DNA from 3 places in the Dehalobacter sp. genome. Region 3 is predicted to be linked to each of the others. Evidence: riboswitches for the same ligand, from Rfam matches in the RefSeq annotation. Region 3 holds a riboswitch; each other region holds the start of a gene.

Region 1 (3,284 bases), on a different contig from region 3:
ACGATGAGAAACGTCAAAGTGGCAGCAACCCAGATGCGCTGCACCAGTAACGTTGAAGAAAATATTGCGGGGGCGGAGACACTGGTCAGGGAGGCAGCAGCCCGGGGCGCGCAGATCATCCTATTGCAGGAGTTGTTCGAAACCCCGTATTTTTGTCAGAAAGAAAAATCGGATTTTTACCTTTATGCAGCAGAGCTAGAAGATAATCAAGCAGTCAGACATTTCCGGAAAATTGCCAGAGAGCTGGAGATCGTCCTGCCGATCAGTTTTTATGAGAAGAAAAACTACGCGCGCTATAATACGATTGCCGTGATTGATGCCGATGGTGAGATCCTCGGCAAATACAGAAAGAGTCATATCCCCGACGGGCCGGGCTATGAGGAAAAATTCTATTTTAACCCCGGTGATACAGGCTTTAAAGTCTGGCAAACGCGCTACGCCAAGATTGGAGTCGGCGTCTGTTGGGATCAATGGTACCCGGAAGCTGCCCGCTGCATGACCCTGATGGGGGCGGAGATCCTGTTATATCCGACAGCCATCGGTTCAGAACCGATGGATCAGGCGATCGATTCCAAAGACCATTGGCAGGCCTGCATGCTCGGCCATGCTGCCGCGAACCTGATCCCTGTGGTCGCATCCAACCGGATTGGTGTCGAGGAAGAGGATGATTCCAAAATCACCTTCTATGGTTCTTCTTTCATTGCCGGACCGCAGGGTAATAAGATAGCGGAGGCTGGACGAAACGAAGAAGCGGTTCTAATCGCGGAATTTGATCTGGACCAGCTCGAGGTTCAGCGGCTGGAGTGGGGGATCTTTAGAGACCGCCGGCCTGATCTATATGGAAGGATTTCTTCCTACGACGGGGAACTTTATTTATCAAAATAATCCATTATCTAACACGAATTTGTAGTTCTTAAATCTCGAGTATCTTATTAACCTTTATAAGGTGAGAGGAGGCTCTATATGAACAAAAGCGGCTTATTTTGGGGAATCATTCTAATCCTTACAGGAGGCTTGCTGCTTATAGATAATCTTGGCAACTGGCAAATCTTCAGTATGGAATTTCTTTGGCCGGTATTGATCCTTATTCTCGGGCTTGCTTTTGAATTCAACTATTTCAGTAAGAAAGAAAGCCCCGGATTGCTAGTTCCCGGTGGTATCCTTACCGTTATTGGTCTGTTGTTCATCTTTGAGACTTTTACACACTGGCAATTTTCCGGATATACCTGGCCGGTCTATCCGCTGGCTGTTGCAGTCGGTCTATTTCAACTCTATTTATTTTCCGGACGCCCGCGCGGTCTGCTGGTGCCTGTTTTTATTCTAACCGCTCTAGCGTGCATATCCTTTACTGGGATGTTTGTAACGTCAATTCAGCGCTATATAGATCTAGGCCTGGTGGTCCCGATCCTGCTGATTCTGGCAGGTCTGATCCTGATCATCCAAAGGAAAAAAACATGAACTAAATTTGGAAACCATGTAAGAAGAATCTGATCTGGATGATAATATCTATTGCATAATATTAATCAATAAATGTATGAATAGTCAGACTCTGAATATTCATACATTTATTGATTATTCATACATTTATTGACAGATTTCGTGTATTTTACTATAATTGAGTTAAAATCATATGATCCATTGGCAAACCTGTTGAAAAGCAGGGACGCAAAGCTACGAGTCTAAGTGCTGAAGCATATTGACAGTCGGGTTGCACACAGAAGATGAAAACCGCGGCTGCTTTGGCCGCGATTTTTTTTTCTGAGGAGGGGATTTAATATGACAGCGGATTCCATCGTTGCAGCCAGTATTTCAATTACCCTGGTCTTGTTGATATCTTACGGATTTTTATATTTTTCCGAGAAGAAACATTATTTCTTAGCATGGAGTCTTTCTGTCTTGATGCTCATGATAACCTATCTTTCCAGAACTGCATTGCTGGAAACCGACAGCCCGTCCGTGGTGCTTCAGATTATCAACTATGCCTCTTCGATCGCAGGGTACTGGCTGATATTCAAGGGTACGCTGTTGTTTTTTAGCAGAAGCTACCCGGTGTTTTGGGATATCGGCACGGGCTTTCTGATCGTTGCTTTTATATGTATTGCTGTTCAGGGAATCTCGGCAACCGCTCTTTTACTTCTATCTGTTGTCTGGATCATTGCATTATTATCCAAAGCTGCTATGACATGCTTAAAAGCAAAAACACCACAAGGCCCGATCCGAATAATACTTGGCTATACCTATATTTTTTGGGCCTTGTCGATTTTACTTTATCCGTTGTGCAAATTAATTAACGTTATTTCACCGTCTGTAGGTTATTTAGTTGCCGGTGTTGTTGGTCTGCTTGCTTATCTTAATATGCAGGCCCTGTATTTTCAAAGCATCCGGGAGGAGCTCGAAAGCAAAGAAGCAAATATCAGAAAACTTGTCATTTATGATAAATTAACGGGGGCCTACAGCCGTACCTATTTTGAAAATGTGCTGGAAGATTTCCTTGATAAAACCCTCATGCCTGCAACATTGGCCATGGGGGATTTTAATGGTCTGAAACTGATCAACGACACCTTTGGTCATGAAAAAGGGGATGAATTGCTTGCTGACGGGATCAGAATCATGCAAGAGACGATCGGCACTGAGAATGTGATTATCCGATGGGGCGGGGACGAATTTATCATTATCATGCCTGGTGTGCCGCTTGATCAGGCCGGCGTGTTTTTAAACAATATTAAAAATAATTTAAAAATCTCCCGCCCGCAAACGGTACCAATAGATATCTCGTTTGGCCTGACGGTTTATGAGAACAGGGAACAACCCCTGGCAAAAATGATCAGCCAGGCTGAGGAAAAAATGTATAGCAACAAATTAAATGAAAGCAAGAAATCCCGCCTTGCCATCATCGAGTTCCTGGAAAAACTGCTCTGGGAAAAAGATTATCAGACGGAAGCCCATGTCATGAGGCTGAAAAGTCTGGTCAGTAAATTCGGCAGTCAGATCGGCCTGTCCCCAAGAGAGATCGTCGAATTGGTCCAAGTTGCAATGCTGCATGATATCGGCAAGATCGGTGTTCCGGGGGAAATCTTAAAAAAACAAGGTGACTTGACCCCGGAAGAATGGAGCATTATGAAAAAACATTCCGAAATCGGCTATCGGATCACGCAGTCGTCCAGGGAATTAGCGCATGTCTCAGAAGCCGTTCTCGGTCATCATGAATGGTGGAATGGAAAAGGTTACCCGCAGGGGCTGAAAGAAGATGAAATCCCGCTGTTCTCGAGGATAGTTTCTATTGT
Region 2 (3,284 bases), on a different contig from region 3:
TAAGGATGAGCATAATAACGTCGATATTGTCGTCACGACCCGGGAACTTGGCCTAATGATCAAGGAAGCCGGTCTGGATTTTATCAATCTGCCTTCGAGTGAATATGACAAACCATTGGGTGAAACCACAGGAGCCTCAGTGATCTTCGGGACCAGCGGCGGGGTTATCGAAGCTGCGCTCAGGACAGCTTATGAGTGGCTGACCGGTGATGAATTACAGAAAGTTGAGTTCGAGCAGCTCCGGGGAGATGGAGGCTTGCGAAAGGCCACAGTTCAAATCGGCGACAAGATGCTACGGATAGGCATTGCCAGCGGGCTCGGAAACGCCCGGACCCTGCTTGAGGAAATCAGAGACGGTAAGAATCAATACGAAGCCATTGAAATTATGGCTTGTCCCGGAGGCTGTGTTGCCGGAGGTGGGCAGCCCTACCATCACGGCAATTTTGAAATTGTCCGCAAGCGTCAGGAAGCCATCTATCAGGAAGATAAAAATAAAAAGATCAGAAAATCTCATGAGAATTCAGAAATCCAAAAACTTTATCAGGAATATCTGGGCCAGCCTTTCAGTGACACTGCCCATAGATTGCTTCATACTCATTTTGAAGAGAGAGAAAGAATCTAATAGTACCGCAGCAAAATATACGCCGAGGCGATCACAATGGATAGAATCATGAACGGAAATCCGATCAGGAAGTATTTTTTGTAGCTGATCGTATAGCCGTTTTTTTCGGCAATCCCTGAGACAATGACGTTGGCCGAGGCACCGACAATTGTGCCGTTTCCGCCCAGGCAGGCGCCCAGAGCCAGAGACCACCAGAGCGGCTGGAGCTGTTCTGGGGTCAGCCCGCCGAGGACCCTGATTTTTTGAATCAACGGAATCATGGTGGCCACGAATGGAATATTATCGACGAAAGCTGAAAAAATAGCGGAAAGCCAGACAATCAGCATCGCCATGACGACCGGTACACCGCCGGTAAGCCCAAGGCTCCATTCAGCAATCTTATCCAGGACGCCGACTTCGACCAATCCTCCAACTAAAACGAATAATCCGGTAAAGAAGAAGATCGTCGGCCATTCAATCGCCAGAAATACCTCTTCCGGTTCCTCATGGCTCAGCACCATGAGCAGCATGCCTCCGGCCAGCGCAATCGTAGCGGTCTCAACATGGATGACGGCGTGCAGCATAAAACCGACAATGGTCAGAGCGAGCACGGCCAGGCTTCTTTTGAGCTGGGCTCAGTCTTTAATATAGTCGTATTCATTTTGCGACAGCAGCAGGGCGATGGATTCCTTATCGGTCTTTAGCTTTTGGCGATAAAGAAAATAAAAGCCCAATAGGGTAACAGCCAAGATCACAATCGTCACAGGTGCCAGGTTCACCATGAAATCCATAAAAGTAAGCTCTGCCGGTCCGGCAATCATGATATTCGGCGGATCACCGATCAGGGTCGCGGTTCCCCCGATGTTGCTGGCTAGAATCTGGGTAATCAAAAAAGGTATTGGGTTTAATTTCAAGGTTTCAGCAATCACAATGGAAACCGGAACGACCAGCAAAACAGTCGTCACGTTATCCAGAAAAGCCGATAAAACGGCAGTCAGTATAGCCAAAGAGATCAGCAGTCTGATTGGATTGCCTTTGACTTTCTTGGCGACCCAAATAGCCAGAAAGCCGAAGACACCGGAACGTCTGGTCAGATCGACAATGATCATCATGCCGATAAGTAAGCCCAGCGTATTCCAGTCGATGTGTTCCACAGCAGTTTCCTGCGGGAATACACCCAAAAGAATCAGGAGACAGGCACCGAGGGCCGCGGCGACAGCCCGCGGGATTTTCTCCGTTACGATTAGTGCATACGTAGCTACAAAAATAACAAGGGTCAGAATCAAGGTCATGAATCGTGCACCTCCATCATTAGTGTGGTCAATTTTTATTGGCCTAACCGGTTAGAATATACCAAAATAGTTGAAATAAAAAAGAGCAGATCCATAAAAGGAACTGCTCTTCCCTGAGAAGTTCAAAATCCTTGTAGTCTGGCAATCCTGTCAGAATATCCTGGAAATGCATTTGGATTCCATTCATTTTGTATTGCATGCATTTCAAATTCCCTGATTTAGACCCATAACTTTAGCGTCCTTCACTTTCGTGAAGTTTGCCCCAACACATTAAAAATCATATTATATTTTATTTGCAAATCTGAAAAATCCTGATCAACTGGATTGTGTCCAGAAAAGAAGTATAGCATCTCCGTTCATATTTTGTAAAGATCAGTTCGATCTTCTCAAATAATATTCAAAATTCTCGAGTGCCCAGGCATCATGGTACAAATTCCCTTCCCGGGATGCAGGGTCCAAAAGTGAAGTGCAATAGGCTGTTCTTTTTCCATCGGCTAGCTCTTGAAATATTTCGAGGTATTTCCATTTGGCCTTTTTGGCAAAGCTTTCGTTACTGTTGGCTTGCTTGGCCAGCATAAAGCAGGTTTTTATGCTTCTGTTCAGCGTGCAGAGGCTTTGGGCCTGACACTTGTCACAGCCGATGAACTGGGTCATATCAATTTCCACGGTCGTGACAAAGCCGACTTTGAAAGGAGTATAATGCACAATCCTTGGTGATAATTCAGCATCGCCATACCCGCATTCCTCATTCCAATAACCGATCCGGTCAATGAGCTCAGGCCGTAACCCCTGAAGACATCCCGGAATAAAATCCATGATTACATCAATGCCGGCATTTCTCAGCTGAAGATAGGATAGATCATTCTTGACCTGAGGAATGACGGGAGGGAGAAATCTCGGATAAGGGTTATCCCGCATGGTTCCTAAGAGACCCACTTCCGGAAAAGCTTCAAATATTTCCATATACCTGGTCAGCCAGTTTTTGGTCTTGATATAGACATCGCTGTCAATCGTGAAGAAATACTGGTTGGGCTTTCTCTTTCTGAGGTTGTAGTTCAGGACATAGATCGGCCCCCGGTTAACCTTCAAGCGTGTTTTGGATTTAATTCTTTTGTCCTGAAGGCTTTTGATATAATTCCAGGTATCATCTTTGGAGTTGCAGTCGATGATATGCATTTCAAAATCTTCGTCTGAATCCAAAATCTTGTTTAGGTTCTGCATGGTAAGCCCGAGACGGTTGAAGGTAACATAGCTGATAAAAGGAGGAGGGGAGGTGCTGTCTGTCGGGTTCTGTACAGAAGGTTCAATGATTTCTTCCAGGATCCCAGGATCTAGAATCTGTTGAAGGATGGTGGCGTCGTCTAATTCTTCCCAGTCAATGTTTTTTGGAA
Region 3 (3,284 bases):
AGCACATGCAGCCTGAAGGGCAGTTTCCATCTCTTCCGCCGTCGCACTGAGTTTGCCGCTCCGCAGGTTGTCGGCAATGGTCCCACTGAACAATGTATTTCCTTGCGGAACATAGGTAATCCAATCCCGGGTCACAGCAGTAATTTCATATTTCCGACCGATCGCATCTGTAAAATAGACCTCGCCATCCGAAGGTCTGACCAAAGCCAGCAGAAGCCTGATCAACGTCGTTTTTCCGACCCCCGAAGACCCTACCAAGGCTACCATCTCACCGGGTGCTATATCCACCGAAATCTTATCCAAGACCGGTTTTTCTTTCTCATCTGAATAATAGAAGCTAACCTGACGGAAACGAATACCGACATCCTTCTCTTGCGGGACCTGCCCTTCCCGCCTCTCCATTTGGATCTTTTCCAGTTCCTGCAGTCGCTCCGTTGACGCCAGCATCGCGATGATTTGCGGAAAGGCCCTGGCCAAGCTGACAAAAGGCCCTTGAACTTGCTGAACCAATGTCAGAAAAGCAGTCAATGTCCCATAGGAGATTGCCTTTTGAGACAAACGGACGATCCCCCAGCCAAACGCAACCAGGTAACCTGTCCAATATCCCAGCGAAATGATCGTATTGGCAGATAAGGTCGTCTTGTTTCTCTGAATCACCCACTTCATACGGTTTTGATGCAATCCCTGCAAGGTATCTGTATTTCTGTTTTCCAACCGAAACGCTTTCGTAATGATGAAATTTTGGATGGCTTCCTGAATAAACGAGCGGTAGATACTCTCCGATTCCTGCACTTTATGATTCAAGTTCTTCATCTTTCGGCCCCAGATCCGGCTGAACAACACGGTCGAAGGTCCCAGTATGAACGCAATTACTGCCAATCGCGGCTCATAATAAAGCAAGGTTACAAAAGAACCCACTAACTGCACGCCTAATGCCACAATACCCGGGATCACACTAATAATACAACTGGAGATGTTATTGACATCACTTGTCAACCGTGTCATCAGATCCCCGCTATGATAGTTCGAAAGCGGCAGCCATTCTGTCACCATCATCCTTTTGAAAAAACGCTGCCTCAGGGCGTTGGAAAAGCCTTCGCTGACGCGTACAGAAAGCAGTGACCCGGCAATCGATAACATGATATTAAGAAGTATCGCACCGCCTAAAGCAGCACCGGCCATACCGGCATAAGCCAGTTCTCCTGCAATCGCGTAGTCAATCATATGCTTGGAGAGTATGGCGTTTGCAACACCGAAAAGTGCCCCTGTCGAAGTAATCAGCAGAATGACGATGAGCCTGGGAAGAAAGGGGAGAACATCCGGTTTTATCCAGCGAACAAAAACTATTCCTTTTTTAATTTCATCTTGAATAATCATTCTTTTCTCCTGATATTTTGGGAACATACTATTATAGTGCCATAGTTCCGTTAAAATTTCTACTTGATAATTCTTTTTATGTAATATTCGCTAAGATATTATCTTTTTTTAAATAGGACAAAATCCCAATACCCTAGTCCGTTTATCCTATTGAATTTTGTCATTCGGCTTGATATAGTAACTTTAAGTAAGTTTATTACAAAAAATACATAAATTTAACAAAATAACGTAAATTATCGCGTTATTTTCCAACTGGGAATAAAATAGGAGATGAAAGGAATGATCTACAAAACATTTGCTCAAGGCAAAACAGTCGAAAGGCTGTGGCGCAAAGCTAAAGGGTCTAAGGGGATTCCCTATGACAGCCAGTTGCCAAATTAGTTTTTATATAGTCATCTGTTTTTTCAGCTAGAATGAATATAAAAAAACTAAGCTGGCGGCAGCTGGGGAACCAGTTGCTTTTTGTATTTTTATCTAGTTTGGAAAGGAAGAGACCAATGATTAAGAAACGTATCACAAAAATCGCCGCTGGAATCTTCAGCTTCACACTTATTGTGAACACGTGCTTCGCTGTTCATACCGACAAAATGGTTTCTGCTGCGACTACAGTTAAAGATGTAACCCCCCAGGTGGAATTACTGGGAAACCCGTTCAACAAAGCTACTTTTGCCAAGAATGTCTGGGACATGCAGGTCTATAACAACCGTATTTATCTCGCCCATGGTGATTTTAATACGAACGCCGGTCCGATCCCGGTCATCTACTATGAGCCATCCGCCCAAAAATTCATCACGCAATATACCGTTGATGAAGAGGAAATCGCCCAATATAAAGTACTGGACGGCAAACTCTACATCCCTGGCACCGATTCACGGGGAGATTGGAACAATGGCAATTTCTATACCCTTGAAGATAATGACCAATGGCTCAAAAACGCAACCATTCCGAATGCACTTCATGTTTTCGACATGGCACTCTATAACGGTCAGCTTTATGCAGCCTGCGGAACCAGTAAAACAGGTTGGGGCGAAGTTCTTGTCTCCAATGATATGGGGAAAACTTGGACCAGCCGGGTTCCTCTTGGCTTTACATTTTATGGTTCCTGGGCCACTTCCCTCTTTGAGTTGAATCAAACACTGTATGCTTCAGGAAAGATGATGTACATGAAGCCAACTTCGATCACGACATCATACACCAAGTATGTCTCAATGCTTGGAATCACTGACAGCAGCTCCGCTAGACAGATCTATTCAACCAATTTCGCCAATGGCCTCACTTCGTCCTACGTCTACTATATGAAAAAACCTACAACCTTCCAAAATAAACTTGTATATCTAAATAACCGGATCACCACCTCTCACTGGCTTCCCGATTCTATGTATATTGCCAAAAGCATCAATGAATCCACAAAGGTGATATTCCCTGAGACTTCGGCTGTCCCTGCAGATCTGCTCATCAGAGGCAACAGTCTGTATGCGTTAACCAATGTGAAAAATTCTGCCGGCAATTACACGAGTGTCGTCTACCAAACCACCGATCTTCAAACTTGGGACGAAGTATTCCGTTTTAATACAGACACCTTTGTCAGATCCTTTGAAGAAATGAATGGCGACTTTTACTTCGGTCTAGGCTGCGATTCCGCAACTGTGGCCGCTTCTACAGGCAATATCCTTAAGGTAGCCAGTTCTGCCTATCAGGACATCCCCCTAATTCCCGTAACCAACAATCCCTCAGCGAGTGAATTAACACCATCAACCGCTGAACTCACACAAACCATTCCTGCATCGGCTACAGCCCCTATTATTGTGGACAATACCGACAGCAGCTTTATGAGCAATTCCACTTGGACCATCTCTACACAATCCATCGGCTATTACGGCAGCAACATTCTTAATGACGGTACCGTC

What was found. A riboswitch is a leader RNA that binds a small molecule or an ion and turns the genes downstream of it on or off. The one in region 3 is predicted to bind cyclic di-GMP.
Region 1: another riboswitch for cyclic di-GMP. It lies ahead of OKX56_RS13660 (diguanylate cyclase); the one in region 3 lies ahead of OKX56_RS06740 (golvesin C-terminal-like domain-containing protein).
Region 2: another riboswitch for cyclic di-GMP. It lies ahead of OKX56_RS06285 (ArsB/NhaD family transporter); the one in region 3 lies ahead of OKX56_RS06740 (golvesin C-terminal-like domain-containing protein).

What each region holds. Positions count from the first base shown of each region.
Region 1 is NZ_JAPDHR010000055.1:19,553-22,836, forward strand. It holds gene aguB (N-carbamoylputrescine amidase) at 4-885, shown strand; gene OKX56_RS13655 (LiaF transmembrane domain-containing protein) at 964-1,458, shown strand; cyclic di-GMP riboswitch class I at 1,631-1,716, shown strand; gene OKX56_RS13660 (diguanylate cyclase) at 1,777-3,284, shown strand, end outside.
Region 2 is NZ_JAPDHR010000016.1:8,808-12,091, reverse strand. It holds gene OKX56_RS06290 (NADH-dependent [FeFe] hydrogenase, group A6) at 1-622, shown strand, start outside; partial or broken gene OKX56_RS06285 (ArsB/NhaD family transporter) at 619-1,893, opposite strand; cyclic di-GMP riboswitch class I at 2,080-2,165, opposite strand; gene OKX56_RS06280 (glycosyltransferase family 2 protein) at 2,266-3,284, opposite strand, start outside.
Region 3 is NZ_JAPDHR010000019.1:5,889-9,172, reverse strand. It holds gene OKX56_RS06745 (ABC transporter ATP-binding protein) at 1-1,377, opposite strand, end outside; cyclic di-GMP riboswitch class I at 1,671-1,754, shown strand; gene OKX56_RS06740 (golvesin C-terminal-like domain-containing protein) at 1,875-3,284, shown strand, end outside.